Regions from separate parts of the Dysgonomonas sp. GY617 genome, predicted to be linked through region 2. Evidence: riboswitches for the same ligand, from Rfam matches in the RefSeq annotation. Region 2 holds a riboswitch; each other region holds the start of a gene.
The links. A riboswitch is a leader RNA that binds a small molecule or an ion and turns the genes downstream of it on or off. The one in region 2 is predicted to bind cobalamin.

Region 1: it holds a riboswitch for cobalamin, as region 2 does, so the genes downstream of both, IR022_RS08760 (cysteine-rich CWC family protein) here and IR022_RS00775 (threonine/serine exporter ThrE family protein) in region 2, are expected to answer to the same signal.
Region 3: it holds a riboswitch for cobalamin, as region 2 does, so the genes downstream of both, pflB (formate C-acetyltransferase) here and IR022_RS00775 (threonine/serine exporter ThrE family protein) in region 2, are expected to answer to the same signal.
Region 4: it holds a riboswitch for cobalamin, as region 2 does, so the genes downstream of both, IR022_RS03560 (TonB-dependent receptor) here and IR022_RS00775 (threonine/serine exporter ThrE family protein) in region 2, are expected to answer to the same signal.

What each region holds. Positions count from the first base shown of each region.
Region 1 covers NZ_JADCLR010000014.1:7,334-11,206, reverse strand. Annotated here, with positions in the region: gene IR022_RS08765 (phosphoenolpyruvate carboxykinase) at 1-1,588, opposite strand, end outside; gene IR022_RS08760 (cysteine-rich CWC family protein) at 1,731-1,949, opposite strand; cobalamin riboswitch at 2,110-2,378, opposite strand; gene IR022_RS08755 (hypothetical protein) at 2,742-3,873, opposite strand, start outside.
Region 2 covers NZ_JADCLR010000001.1:216,056-219,928, forward strand. Annotated here, with positions in the region: cobalamin riboswitch at 65-272, opposite strand; gene IR022_RS00770 (threonine/serine exporter family protein) at 435-944, opposite strand; gene IR022_RS00775 (threonine/serine exporter ThrE family protein) at 956-1,738, opposite strand; cobalamin riboswitch at 1,937-2,141, opposite strand; gene IR022_RS00780 (hypothetical protein) at 2,181-2,999, opposite strand; gene IR022_RS00785 (fibrobacter succinogenes major paralogous domain-containing protein) at 3,764-3,873, shown strand, end outside.
Region 3 covers NZ_JADCLR010000022.1:145,259-149,131, reverse strand. Annotated here, with positions in the region: gene pflB (formate C-acetyltransferase) at 1-1,993, opposite strand, end outside; cobalamin riboswitch at 2,158-2,360, opposite strand; gene IR022_RS12960 (hypothetical protein) at 2,756-3,058, opposite strand; gene IR022_RS12955 (3'-5' exonuclease) at 3,382-3,873, shown strand.
Region 4 covers NZ_JADCLR010000001.1:848,327-852,199, reverse strand. Annotated here, with positions in the region: gene IR022_RS03570 (M24 family metallopeptidase) at 1-620, opposite strand, end outside; gene IR022_RS03565 (helix-turn-helix domain-containing protein) at 781-1,659, shown strand; cobalamin riboswitch at 1,834-2,033, shown strand; gene IR022_RS03560 (TonB-dependent receptor) at 2,162-3,873, shown strand, end outside.

The sequences.
Region 1 (3,873 bases), on a different contig from region 2:
CAAGCTCTCTTTCTTGAACAGGTCCGAATGGATTTGCAAAATAAGATTTTACTAAGCCTACTTCTGTTGTTGTACCTTTAGCCTTTCTAGCTCCATCCTCAAATACTTGAATAGCCTGATCAAGGTTATCCATGAATTTAATTTTCTGATCGGTTTCAGTATAATTGTTGGCATAAAGCATATAATCTACTTTATATCCTTTAGAAATAACTTCGTAGGTTGAAACAGGAATAGTTACACGAGCATTCACCTTATCGGGATTGGTATATATTCCTCGGTCTAATTGTTGGTAAGCATACGAAGGATCTAAGTCATCTACACGAACAAATGCTCCTATTTCAGTACCATACCCTTTAACCGAACCATCAGCTTCTATGTTCAAATAACCCATATCATCGAAAATGATACGCATGTGTCTGATATATTTTTCATTCAGGTTACGGAATGCTTCCAAACTCTCAGATTTTCCTGCACCACTATCACCCATGATGATAATGTTTGATTCTTTTCCGTTTTTCAGTGCAATGTTTACCATCGCTCCATGTATTGGTAAACGACCCAACTCCATTTGTTTCACATTGTGAAGAGTTAGGAGCATTTTTTTCATATAGCCAAAATAGTCGATATCGTCGCAATAGTTTGCATATCCAATAAGAATGTCATTTTGTTTGTCTTTATAATAGAACGTACGTTTTTCTTCATGCCCATCAGCATAACCGAATACGTAGATCATATCGGGCTTTTTACCAATATAGCTGCTTGGTGTTGCCAATTCGAATAGATTAGACAAACCTAAGCCATGATCGATAAAGTCTTTGTGGAAATAAACGAAAGTAAGCATATTACCTACCCAAGCAGGGAATACAAACCATTCGTCATCATTCAAAGAAATGTTTGCTATGGGGTTCGAAGAATGTTCGTGGAATATTCCGTCACGAGTATTTCTTTTAGTATATGTAATCAATGGAGGTTGAAATATCACAGTGCTTATAAATGGTACTGCTGATAGTCCCTTGTATTCGATTGGGCAATTCCATGATACTTCGTCATTAAGAATAAGTCCAGCATTAGCACCTGCAATTAACTGGCGATATACTCTGTGTTGAAATCCCATAACGGTCTCTTCGATGCGGCGATAAGTCGCAAGAATTAGATCGTTGAATTGAGAGTTTGCCTGAGTAAATCTAACATCTTGCAAACCTTCTCCAAGGCTTGAGTTGCGAACAACCGAAATACGGTCTAAGCGTCTCCAATATGAATATAATAGTTCGATAAGTTCAATGAAAAGGTCTTTGTCAGCAAAGCAAACCGAATATCTGTTGTCTACTCTTACTATTTCGTTCTCGTCACAAACTGTAAGGAACTTGAATACTTGTACAAGTGATTGAGCAAATTCGTCATCGTTATTATTAAAGTACTTGATATAATAGTCATATATAATGACATTGTCTTTCTTTAATACTTGAATAAATGAGTCGATTACTTTCTTGAAACCATAACTATTCAAAAGTTTCTGACGGTTATCACAATATTTCAGCGAGAAGTTAATCATCGCTTTTCCTCGACTGATTGTAAATTCGTTTAGCATTGTTTATTCGGTTTTGTTTATAATTTTAGTTATTAGAATCTATTTTGATAATCCTGTTTTGATATTTCCTTCAACAAAAATCTAATTTCAAATTTAATCATTTTACTTGTATTAGAAGAATTGATAAAAGACTTATTTTGGTTTACTTACTGATTGCTTTATTCTTTGCCTTTTCTTCGTGTGATTTTACAAATTGATCATTTAGATCTTTAAGACAATCAAAGCATAAACAGTTTCCATAAGTTGTCTTAATGTATTGTCTGACACCCTCTGCTAGGTTGATTCTTGAACAATTACACAATTCAATTTTATCTACTCTACAGGTAAAGTTTATTGAACAGCAAGGGCATATTTTATCCATCCTTTGTATTTAATGTTTCTACAAGTTTTTCTCTATGGTCAGATTATTTGAAAGATCTGATCATGTCTTTGTTGATAGCTTTTTTCTAAAGCATCTTTGTCTTTTTTAGTTTCTATCATTGTTGTAATGATATGTCGCATCAACTCTATTTCCCGAGAGTTTCTTGCTCGTGTTTTTTGGCAGGTCTTCTGACTTACTTCATTTCTAAACATCCTTCCCATCTTTTTAGTCAGCATTTATCAGGTCTCAGTTATCAACAAGTTTGTTGTTTACTGTTTTTGCTTACTATTCGGACAGTGGCTAGAGTATTGTTTAGAAACTCTTAATGAAGCTTACAGCAGCGGGTCTGTTCCAGATTTACACCGGATTCCCTTTTCATTACTCTATCTGCGATTGTGATAGAATAACACCAAAATCAGTGTAAAGATAATAAAATGTATGATTGATGCTACACTCAGAAACAAAAAAATCTTCCCTTAATGAAGGAAAGATTTTTTGTTCCAAGAATGTGCCTATAGGAGAAGGAGAGTCCTATATTAAATTGAGATATTATGGATTGTGTTTTCCTGGCACTTTTTTTAGACTTACTGTTAGTAATTGATATTCGTTATATGTATGTGTATGAAAAACCTCGTTCTTAAGTGCAAAGAACGGCATAAAGACTTGATAGGGGTATAACCAAAATCTCTTTTTTTTCTTAGAATTGATCCTTTTTTTCCTATTCTCTGTCAATAGAGAACGCCCATACCTACAATCGTAGATATGGGCGTTGGTCTGTTATGAGATTTATTCTTAGAATTTTAGGCTTATACCTCCAAGAGCATTAATGCCTTGATTGGTATAACCGTATTGTCTTTCGTATTTTTGATTCATTACGTTGTTTGCTCTTACAAAGAATGATAACCAATCTAATATATTATAAGTTCCTTTAATATTCAGTTCGTTAATGTTATCCATTTTGGAAGAAGCTTCGTTTACATACATTTTGCGTCCACCTTCGAATATATAATTAACTGATAGTGTAAGATTATCAATGAATGAAAAATCTGCATTAAAGTCGAAAGTTAAAGATGGTAATCCCCAAGCTTCTTTCTTTTCAGGTGCATTATCTGTTAAAGTATATTTGCTGAGGTTGTAAAAATGTGTAGTTGCTTTCAACGAAAGATCGGTATAAGGGATTAACTTAGTTTTTAATGCTCCACCGAAATGACCTTCGCCCAGATTAGCATACAACATATCTGAAACATTACCCCATGATGCAGCATCGTATGGTACAAATAAATGATCGTCTTTAGTATATTTATATCCTCCGAAGATATCAAATTCAAGACCGCTTACGATTCCCGATCTAACTCCAATCTGAGCATCATATAATGTTTGAGAAATAAATACACGAGATATAGGATTTATATATCTATTCTCTCGATTTATTTCTACAAAGTTATTGTCGTTAATACCACCACCTACATTAAAGTACAATAAACTCTTCTCGTTGAAGTTCCAAGATGTTTTGATGGAGGGAGCAGCTACAAATTTGTTCTCTATATCTGAAGCCCAATTAATATTGACCCCGAGTGATAGTTTGAAGTCTCCGCCATCAATACTATAATATGGTCTGGCTTTGAATATAGTCAGATTATGAAACGGATCTGTGTCTAACAAAGGCAAAAAGTCGATATTGCTAAACGATTGAAAGAAAACACCTCCTTCAACTCCTGCTTTATGATCTGTTTGAACTGGTGCTGCAATATTGACCATCGCATCGAATATGCTTCCTGATACACCATCATAGTTTGTATCATAGCCATATTTAGATGTGAAGTTGTTGTATTTTACATTTGCAGAATAATACATTGCATCGCTATGTTCAGTTGATGTAATTCCTGTTTCAGCCTCAATAACATTTACTCCTTGGTTATGCTTC
Region 2 (3,873 bases):
AATTCCTTAAATGAAAATGTAATCTGTCTGGTTTTGCGTTTTCAGCCTTACTCCTCGAAAGCATCTAACGTATATTTATTTTGGCAGGTCTTCTGACTTACTCCGTCTTTTGAACATCCTTCCCATTTCTTTAGTCGAAACAGTGGTGTGAGATTTGTTCAAAGACTGTTGTAGAGCTTACAGCAGCGGGTCTGTTCAGGAATTTCACCTGATTCTCTTTTCAGCATATGTCCGTAAAATAGATTAATGCCACCAAAATCAAAAGCAAAAATAGTAAAAAAAACGAGAGTTCATTATTTATTATAAATATAATGTTGCCAGAATGCTTGTTACATCGAGTCTATTGATATTTATCTCTCTTAAAAAAAAAGCTCCGAACAATCGCTGCTCAGAGCTTTTATACAAAATACTATAATTAAAAACTATCCATATTGTTAGAATTTTATGATGGTGGTTTTGCCCAGTTTAATTTCTTTGGTACTTTTCTTTCTGAAAAATAGAGCGCCTACACATATACCTATTGCTAACGAGAATAGGAGCGATGAGGTAAGAATGAAATTATACGCTGTCTCTTGCAAAATATGAGGTTCTTGAGTGATCAACCCATCGGTGTAAATTTTAATCCATCCCATCATGGTGCGATAGGCATACAATCCGGGAATCATCGTTATACATGCTGGCATTGTAAATACCACGGGAGGTGTATGCACTTTGTGTGCACAATATATACCTGCTATACCTATAAATATAGATCCGGCAAGAGTGGATGATACTAATCCGAAATCGAAATGAAGGAGGATAAAGCGAATGCAGTGTCCTATTCCTCCCAATAAACCAGCAACATATAGAACCCGCTTGGGGGTTTCGAAGAGGAGGGCAAAGCCCACAGCTACAAGAAATGCAAAGGCGGCATCTTTGAACATCAAAAATATAAAATCGGTCATATTTCTAATTCTTAAAAGTTATTGACTCCTATTAATGCGATACTAAGCGACATGCCTACTGCAATGCAGAGGAGAACGAAGCCTCCAAACATACCCCGTGCCAAAGCTGTAGGAATGTATCCCTCGAAGAGGTCTATAACTGAATTGATAAGGGGAACACCGGGTATAAGAAATAAGACGGAGGTTGCAATTGTCTTTTCTGGAGATTGTCCGATGTGATAGAGCATATCCATTCCCGAAATCATAGTGGTGACAAAGGCTGATAAAAGAATGGCAATCATAGCATTAAATTTACATGCCATAACTTGTTGCCTTACAATTAATCCCGTAGTAGCTGCCACAAAAGCAATAGAACCATTTATCCAGTCGCCGCCGGCAAGTATACATAGAGCCGCACAAGCAAATCCGATGCCGAGGCGTATAGTCCATTTATTGTGTCGCGGAGTATAATGGATGTCCGAAAGTAGCTTCTCAACCTCATCTATTGACATCTTTTCTTCGTAAGCTTTCCACGATAGAAGGCTTATTTCGGTAAGAATACCATAATGAACGCCATGAGTAGTTGCTTGCCTGTTACTTGTTGCTTTGTTTTCGGGGTTATTCATGTCGACAACCGTTACCGAAACGCCTGTAAAGGAAATGAAAAGATCGATTCTGAAATGCCATGTGTCAGCAAAGCGTTGTACATTGCGGTTGATACGTCCACAGTGAGCGCCCGACGATAGTAGGAGAGTGCTCATGTCGAGTATAAGTTTGGCAAACCGATCAGCCTGAATAAATTTGTCTGTTTCCACCTATGTAATTATTTGTTTTATTGAGAACAATAAACAGTTGCTATATATTAGAAAATAGTGACAAGGTTGCTGTGTGTTAGTCTTTCGAAACCACAGTTAGCCTACAAATTCTATTCAATATAGAATCATTATTCTTTTCTAAAAATAAGATGACTGCTATTGCATTTTTTGTTCGTTGCACCTCTAAAACCCGAGAGGATTAATCTGTTAAGTATTGGCAGGTCTTCTGACTTGCTCTATCTTCGAACCCCTTCCCGTTTCGTTATCCGAAACAGTGGTGTGAGATTTGTTCAAAGACTGTTGTAGAGCTTACAGCAGCGGGTCTGTTCAGGATTTGCACCTGATTCCCTTTTCATCAATTTCTGTGCATACAGAAACTGACACCAAAACTTGGGGTAAAGATATTAAATGAATTTGTCAAATCATAGCGATCCGTACAATTTTAATTATGCTTGGGCTCTGCGTGAATTCTAAAGGAATAATAGTCGGCAAAATCTTCTTTAAATGTATACAGAACAATGTTTGATTTGTCAGTAACCCAGATAGCTAGAGGCTTTGCCCCTTCTTTTTTATGTTTGAATAGCTGGTTGTATTTTTCTGTCAGCAGGTCATTTGTACTGGTTGTATAAGTTGGTTTTGTATATAAGGAGCTTATGTAGTTGAAGAGAATTTTTTCGCTTCTTTTTGCAAACACACTCTCATCTTCGCTTTTGCGAGTGAATGAAGATAGGTCAATAGATGGAGTATTATCTTCGAAGACATAGTAGGTACCTAGCTCATGATCGTCAGATAGAACATTTGCGTATCCTGTGCTATGTGGAGCAGATTCGGTTATATCTTTCCAATTGAGGCCTAAAAAATCTTTATCATCGAGAATGTCAATATAAGTAGTATCTGCCTGTATAATCTTATTATCCTTATATCCTAATAGAATGGATTTGTATTTGGATGGAAGAAAGAAGTTTTGAGACCATCGCCATGTAAATGAGTGATCAGTAAAAAGATGAAAGCGGCCAACCTCAGGAACAGTCCATACCAAAGAGTCGTATGAATCATATATGTCCAATAGTGTAAAGCTACTTTCGGAATATATATCAAACTGTATTAGCTCAAAAATATTTCCGGTTTGCTGTTTAGCTTTTACTTGTATTTTTACTAGTGGGTTTGGCGATTTAGAGTCATCATCATCTAAGATTTTGTCAGAGTCAGAGCATGACGAGGCGAACAAGCTAATAAGTATCAGGTAAATTAAGTTTTTCATATTATTATAAGTTTAGACCTTGTGTTACAGATCGAAGTCGGTTGAGATTAACACTGTGTGATAATAAAATTAGTATTACAAATATAAAGGATTAAATTGATAGGAGGTTAATAATAAGCAGAAAAAAGAAATTGGCATATTGTAGATATGTCTAATTGCGTGATGCTTATGTCTAAAAAGACTCTTCTTCGATTTTTTGATGAATATTGTGATAGATTTATTTTATAATCGATAGATATGTGAATATGTTGTTTGTGGATTAACAAATAAAAAGAGAAAAATTAATTATCAATACTTGAATATTTCTTAAACATATTAATTGTTGAATTTTGAATGTGTTTTATTTACGCTTGTAAAGCGTTATAAGCTTGGATTTTACGAACTGATTATTCCAATTTAAGGTTAACCTAAAAGGAGGTCGTTTTGGTAAGTTGTTGTAATATAGAAGGTTCATTTAGTTTATGATGTTTTTTTTATTGTGAATGAATCGTTGAAATTGTTTAGATTTTAAATTCTATACTTATCTTTGTGCTCAACGACGATTTTAAAAATATAACCCATTATCTCTCTCTCTTCAAAAAGGACTAGTTTTTTTGAAACTTTTTATATGTTTTAATGTTAGTAATATTTGGTAGGAGAGGTTATAATATGCACAAATTTATATTTTGTGAATTCTTGTTATTCTTGTTTTATTTTTTCTAATCTCCTCTTATTTAAATATTTTTTATAAGGGAGTGCGGTCAGTAACAACTTATCAATAACATATGAATATAAATTATCTAGCTAAGCTTTCATTTTTTTGTTTATTTGCTTTGGGCTCTAATTTATACGCGCAGGTAACTATTGGTTCGCATTTGTCTGCGGCATCAGGTGC
Region 3 (3,873 bases), on a different contig from region 2:
TACCTAATGTGTTAGGCGTAATAGCAAATGTGTAAGATATTCCGTCATTAGCATGCTCAAATGGAAGCTTGGCTACAGAAGACAGTGATGCAACAGCACCCTTGGTATCACGTCCGTGCATTGGATTTGCACCCGGTGCAAACGGAGTGCCATCACGACGTCCATCGGGTGTATTACCGGTTTTTTTCCCGTAAACTACATTTGATGTAATGGTCAATACCGATTGAGTAGGAATTGCGTCTTTATACATCTTACGTTTACGAATTTTATTCATAAACTTCTCTACAATTTCTACAGCAAACTTATCTGTATTATCATCGTTATTTCCGAAAGGGATATAGTCTTTTTCGAGAATGTAATCTACTGCATCTCCATCGGCATCTCTTACTATACGAACTTTACCGTATTTGATAGCAGCAAACGAATCGGCTATAATAGAGAGTCCCGATACTCCGAAAGCTTGCGTACGAACGATATCTACATCGTGTAAAGCCATCTCTAAAGCTTCGTACGAATACTTATCGTGCATATAATGGATTATATTCAATGCTTTTACATAAGTTTCGGCTACCCAGTCTAGGGTACGGTCAAATTTATCCCATACTTCGTCAAACTCTAAATAGTCACCTGATACTTTTTCAATCCAATGCTTAGGTAATACCTGTGCTTTTGTTTTTTCGTCTTTACCCCCATTTATGGTATAAAGTAAAGCTTTAGGTAAATTGGCACGAGCACCAAAGAACTGCATTTGGTGACCTATACGCATAGGTGATACGCAACAAGCAATACCATAATCATCTCCTAACTGAGGACGCATAATATCATCATTTTCGTATTGAAGAGAAGATGTATCAATAGATACTTTTGCGCAATATTTTTTCCAGCTTTCAGGCAATCTGTTACTCCATAAAATGGTGAGGTTTGGTTCGGGTGATGGTCCTAAATTATAAAGAGTATGCAACATACGATAACTGTTTTTAGTTACCATAGAAGCTCCATTGTTAGTCATTCCTCCAATAGACTCTGTTACCCAAACAGGATCACCAGAGAACAGTTCATTATATTCGTTAGTACGTAAGTAACGAACAATGCGCAGTTTCATAACGAAATGGTCGACCATTTCTTGAGCTTCTTTTTCAGTAATCAAACCAGCTTTAAGATCACGCTCAATATAAATATCAAGGAAAGTTGTTACACGACCCAAGCTCATTGCAGCACCATTTTGATCTTTAATTGCTCCTAAGTAACCGAAGTATGTCCATTGGATAGCCTCTTGTGCATTAGCAGCAGGGTTTGAAATGTCGAAACCATAAAAAGCAGCCATTCGTTTGAGTGCTTTCATTGCTTGAATCTGAGAATTCAACTCTTCGCGAAGACGAATCAAATCATCAGTCATTACAACAGGATCGCACTCTTTGTATCGTTTCTCTCTTTCAGCAATCAGGCGATCTACACCATAAAGTGCTACCCGACGGTAGTCACCAATAATACGTCCTCGACCATATGCGTCAGGCAGACCCGTTAATAAGCCGTTACTTCTTGCACGACGAATACTGTCTGTATAGGCAGAAAATACACCTTCGTTATGTGTTTTACGGTATTTTGTAAATATTTCTGATGTGATTGGATCTAGTTTGTACCCATATTCTTCGAGGCTTTGTTGCACCATGCGGATTCCGCCATTTGGGAAGATAGCTCTTTTGAGAGGTTTGTCTGTCTGTACACCGACTATTTTCTCTAGAGTTTTATCTATATATCCGGCTTCATAAGCATCAATCTGCGAAGGTATTTTAGTTTCAGCATCATAAACGCCTTTTTCTTTTTCGACCTTAAACATTTCGCTCAGTTTCTCCCACAATTTGGTGGTAGCATCTGTTGGCCCTTCAAGGAAAGACTCATCACCGGTATACTCAGTGTAATTTTTTAGGATAAAATCGTTTATATCAATTTTTTCTTTCCATTTTGTACCTTTAAAATCTTTATATATTTCCATTTTTTTTATTAATGATTAGATATGTAAACTTTATTTTGACAGAAATTATTTTTGAAATTGACGTACTTTCTTTATGGCTGTGTAGAAATGTTAAATGTCTACTGGTCTCCGATAAAAAAGTATTAGATTCGTAAGATGTTGTATTGCTTTATTTCCCGAAAGCATCAAACTTTATCATCATTGGCAGGTCTTCTGACTTACTCTATTTTTGAAATTCCTTCCCATTCTTTTATGAACAGTGGTTTTGAGTTCTTCAAAAATGCTTGTAGAGCTTACAGCAGCGGGTCTGTTCGAGATTTTCACCCGATTCCCTTTTCATCATTTTTCTAAGAATACAGAAAATGACACCAAAATGTATACAAAAATAGTAACTTTTATCGGAGTTATTTGTTTTTTGTCATAAATAATTATTTGCTCATGCAAAAGCTCATTATAACAAAGAAGTAACATACATTATTATCGAGTTCTGGTTATAATAATGGTTGGATCATTTATTTACGTATGTTCTCATACAGATGACGCTTATATTGATTTGATTAGTACTTTCTTCACTTGTACTACTAAAAATTTTCAATTACCAATAACAGAGAAACAGACATTAAATAGGATATTTAATGTCTGTTTCTCTGTTATTTTAAGTTTTTCTCTTCAAGTGTACGATAACTACTTTTAATATAACGATAAGGTTTAGGTATGGCTTATTTATTACAACAGTTTTAGTTAGATATAACTCTCCAAAAGAATATTTGATTTAGGATCATATTAACCAAATACAAACTGTCCAATAAACTGATCGCCTTCCCATTCCTCTTTACATTTAACCCCTATACCTAGTTTGTGTAACATTCTGTGTAACTCGTTATTGACATTGTCAATATATATCAAACTAATCTCTTTTAGTTTTAATAGCTTCGAAAAGCTATTGGTATCTGCACTATCAAGTTTTATACTTTCATATCCGGAAACTCTATTACCTTCGAGTTTAAATACATTTATCAATGTATTTTCTTTTATCTCTGTACTCGGAACACCTTTATCTGTTATTATTGCAATTGTCTTTACCATGGCTCTCTTTTTATGAAAATTATTAACCCTATCTACTATTGTATACGTTCTTTGAACAAGTAATATTTTAAATGAGTTCCTTTTTTAATGATCTTTTAGATTCATCGGAATAAATTCTAAATGAATCTAATGAAAATACAAGATTTATATCTCCATTTTGAAACTTATACTAAAAGATGTTATGGACTATTCTTCCTCCTTGAGACGGAGAGATAAAGTAAAATAGATGGTGTTTTGATACACTAAATATTCTCTTTGTTCATTAATAATAGATAGAAATTTTATTCCTAATTTTACTCATAAATATATTATAGGTTTAAATGATACGAGATTTTGCAGCCATAGATTTTGAAACAGCTAATCACGAACTTTCAAGTGTGTGTAGTGTTGGTATTGTGGTTGTGCGAAATGGAAGTATTACAGATCGTTTTTACAGTCTTATTCAGCCTGAGCCCAATTATTATAACTATGGAAATACTGCTGTTCATGGGTTGACAGATGAAGACACAGCTAACGAATCTGTGTTTTTGGAAGTATGGAAACAAATAGAACCTCTTATTGAGGGTTTGCCTCTTGTAGCTCATAACAAAGGATTTGATGAAGCCTGCCTGAAAGCAGTGTTTCGCTCTTATCAAATGGACTATCCTGATTATCAGTTTTACTGTACTTTGGCAGAATCGCGTCGTCAATTACGTCACTTACCCAATCATCAACTACACACTGTTTCAGAAGATTGTGGGTATATTCTAACAAACCATCATAATGCCCTGGCTGATGCCGAAGCTTGTGCCGAAATAGCAATGCAATTGTTGTAA
Region 4 (3,873 bases), 630 kb from region 2:
GCTTCACTTACCCCAGGTCTCACTGTTATGCGCATAGCTTCACTCATTGCTTCACCAATATGTGCAGCATATCTAACCAAAGCCAATTCTTCCTCACTTTTCGGGGCAGCTAGTTTGAAAAAATCCATATAAACTGGCTTAATTTCAGCATTAGGAAATGCCTCCATTATACCCTTCCATGTACGGTGAGGCAATGCTCCATCGAAATAAAATGGAGGATATGGCTCTAGTCCAATGATTCCAATCTTTGGTCTATCAGGTAAACCTATTTCCTTGAGCATATTTCCAATGTTTGCACCTGTCTTTCCAACATATATTTGTTCGGGCTCAATCCATTGTTGATCTCCACGCATAGATGCCTGCATATGGTCGGCAACCATCATAGGAGCAAAAGTTATAACAACCGGCTTTGCCTCTTTGTGAAAAATCACTACAGAACCTAGTCTATCATTTGTAAAATAATGATCGATACAAAATGGTGCGGGTGCAGCAGATTCTCTATCTCCGTAAATAATAAGTGTATCTAGCTCATTATTTCTCATTATTGTGCGTGCTATCTCCCAACGACGATCGCGTTCTCTGAATGATAAAGGTGCTGGAATTGTCATTTTTGTTTTCATACTTCAATATTTTTAGTTTATACTCTTATTTGAAAAAGAACTACTGCAAAGTAATGGGTTATTGTCTCGGTGAATATTATCCGAAAAGAACAATAAATGTTCAATAGGTTTGTTTTATTGAAATATAAACATCTTCTTTACAGTAAATTTACATAGTCAAATGGAAGGTATAACTGAGATAGAAAACTATGACATATCTTATGTATCAAAAGAAATAGGTCTACTTGATATAGAGGGGATAGTTGTAAATAAGACAGATGATTCAGTAAGGAAGGGATTGACAAATTATCCACATTCTGTTAGTGGATTCATTTGTGCAATTTGTGTGGAAGGTAGTGCAGAATTGAAGATAAATTTCCAAAAAAGAGAACTAAAACCCGGTACTTTGATGGTGGTATTACCCCACTCCATGATGGAACCTATAACCGTTTCAGATGACTTGCATATAGATACTATCTTCTTCTCTTTAGACTTAGTCTCCAGAGATTCTTTATCCAATGACTTTGTTCTTTTTCAGGAAATACGTCAAATGCCATGTATAAAATTAAGTGATAGTCACTTTGATATATTTAGAAAACACCATAATAATATTTCGATGCATTATTACAGAGAACATAGTAAAAGCAAATTAGATATACTTAAATATCTATTACTTGCTCTTCTTACTGATATAAAAGATCTATACAATGACAATCCAGAGCAAAACAATAAACATACAAGAGGTAAAGAACTAACCCTTCAATTTTTTGATTTATTATATAAATATCACAAAGAACAAAGAAGCGTTTCTTTCTATGCAAGCGAAATGCATTTAACGACCAAATATCTCACAACCATGATACGTAAACATACAGGAAGATCTATTCTTAGCTGGATAAATGAAGCTATCATAGCACAAGCAAAATCAATATTAAAGACTTCAAATTTGTCAATCACGGAGATCACCGATGCATTGCACTTTACTGAGCCATCACTCTTTTGTCGGTTCTTCAAAAAACATACAAATATGACACCCTCCGAATACAGATATAAGTACTAAAACAGATAAGAAAAAGAGATAAATCGCATACCTTGATATTATTTTAAGCCTAATGTCATTTTCAGAGAATCTACTATCCCCTTAAATAAGATTACTATAATTAGTAACAATTAGAAATAATACGACCTACAAATTATCAAATAAATAATTATTATCTTATATAAATATATTTTATACCTTTGACGCTGATTTAGTAATTGAAGTATTTCTTATACTTTAATGAAAGGGAACCCGGTGAAAATCCGGGGCTGTACCTGCAGCTGTAATTCCTCATTATGTTGGTCAAAATTTCTATAACCACTGTATCGGATAGATATGGGAAGGTTTTTGACCAGAGGATAGCCAGAAGACCTGCTAGATCATAATAAACACCAAGCTTCCAGGAATAGAAAGCTGTGTATGATACTCGCAAAAAGGTATTTATCACTATTTTATTTAGCAGTAATAAGCTGCGTAAAGGAAACTCGATGTTTTATTTTATTTGACTAAAATAAAACAAAATATGAGCCATCGTACATTATTAACCCTAGTGACGCTCTTAATAAGTTGTCACTTGCTGTATGCACAAAAATTCTCGATCAAAGGGTCTATCACTGACTTTTCGAATAAGGAAGCACTCATTGGTGCAACCATCCATCTCCATAATACCAACATCAGTGTATCTACTGATAAAGACGGTAATTATGCAATCAACCATCTATCGCCCAATACTTACACTCTAATTGCATCTTACATTGGCTATAATCCTGCAGAAAGCACTATAACAATCAAAGATACTTCAGTTCTTGTCAATTTGACCTTGAAGAGCAAACCCACCTCAATGAATGAGATAGTAGTTACAGGAACAGGAACTGAGCACTATCTTAAGGATGCCCCTGTGCAGACTGAAGTGATTAAGGGTGCTGCATTAAAAGAGTATGCGGGTCGGGACATAGAAGATGTATTAGGTGGATTATCTTCTTCTCTCACTTTCAATCGGAACGACATGGGAAGTAACCTTCAATTAAACGGATTGAAAAACGATTACATCCTAATTCTTATCGACGGTAAACGGATAAATGGCGACGTTGGTGGTCAGAACGATTTAAGCCGAATCAATATGCATAATATTGATCGAATTGAAATTGTAAAAGGTGCAGTATCTTCTCTATATGGTTCGGATGCAATTGGAGGTGTTATCAATTTCATATCAAAGAAAAACAAAGATAAATTCAGTGCATCCAATACAACCCGAATTGGAGAATACGGGGATATAGACCAAGGAAACAGCTTTAGTTTCAACCATGGTAAATGGAATTCAACAAGCTCATTCATCTTTAATCATACAGACGGATGGAGAAATACTACCCAAGAATGGCATCGAAATACATTATACAATAACAGTGTTACCAAGACAGTAAACAGATCGACTAACTATACGCTGTCACAGAATTTATCTTATCAAGTAAATAAAAACTTAATCTTAACAGCAGATGCCTCATTTCATGAAAAATGGACTTATCGCCCGACAGGGATTCCATTATGGAGATTAAATGATTTTTATTATCGTAATCAGACCTACGCAACAGGAGCAAAATACAATCTTACAGGAAAGAATTTTCTTTCATTCGATTTATCTTATGATCGTTATGACTATTACTATGATTATACAAACCGTGAATATACCGACTATTTTGATGAAAACGGAAATAGGATCGTTTACTATCCCGATGACCGTATTCTTCAAACATCTCAACGCCGATGGTTAAGCAACTCAAAAGGTGTCTTTTATTTAGGTAAAAAGAATACGCTAAGTGCAGGTTTAGAGTATATGTGGGACGAGCTAGTGTCGCCTCGTAGATTGCAGGGAGATAGGTCTTCTACTTACGCTTTATCTCCTTACGTGCAAGATGAATGGAATATAACAGATCAGTTCAACATAACAGCAGGTTTAAGACTAGATTATAATAAAGATTTTGGACAGACCCTAACGCCCAAAATTTCGGCAATGTATAAATTAGGAGACTTCAATCTGCGTGCCACCTATTCCAATGGCTTTAAAGCTCCGACTATAAAAGAGTTATACTACCAATATTATGCTACAATTATGAGTAAGTATAAGGCTTATTATGGTAATAGGGATCTAAAACCTCAAAAATCGAATTACTATGCTACAAGCATTGAATACCACTTACCTAAATTTAAAGCAAGCATAACAGGCTTTCACAATAGTAT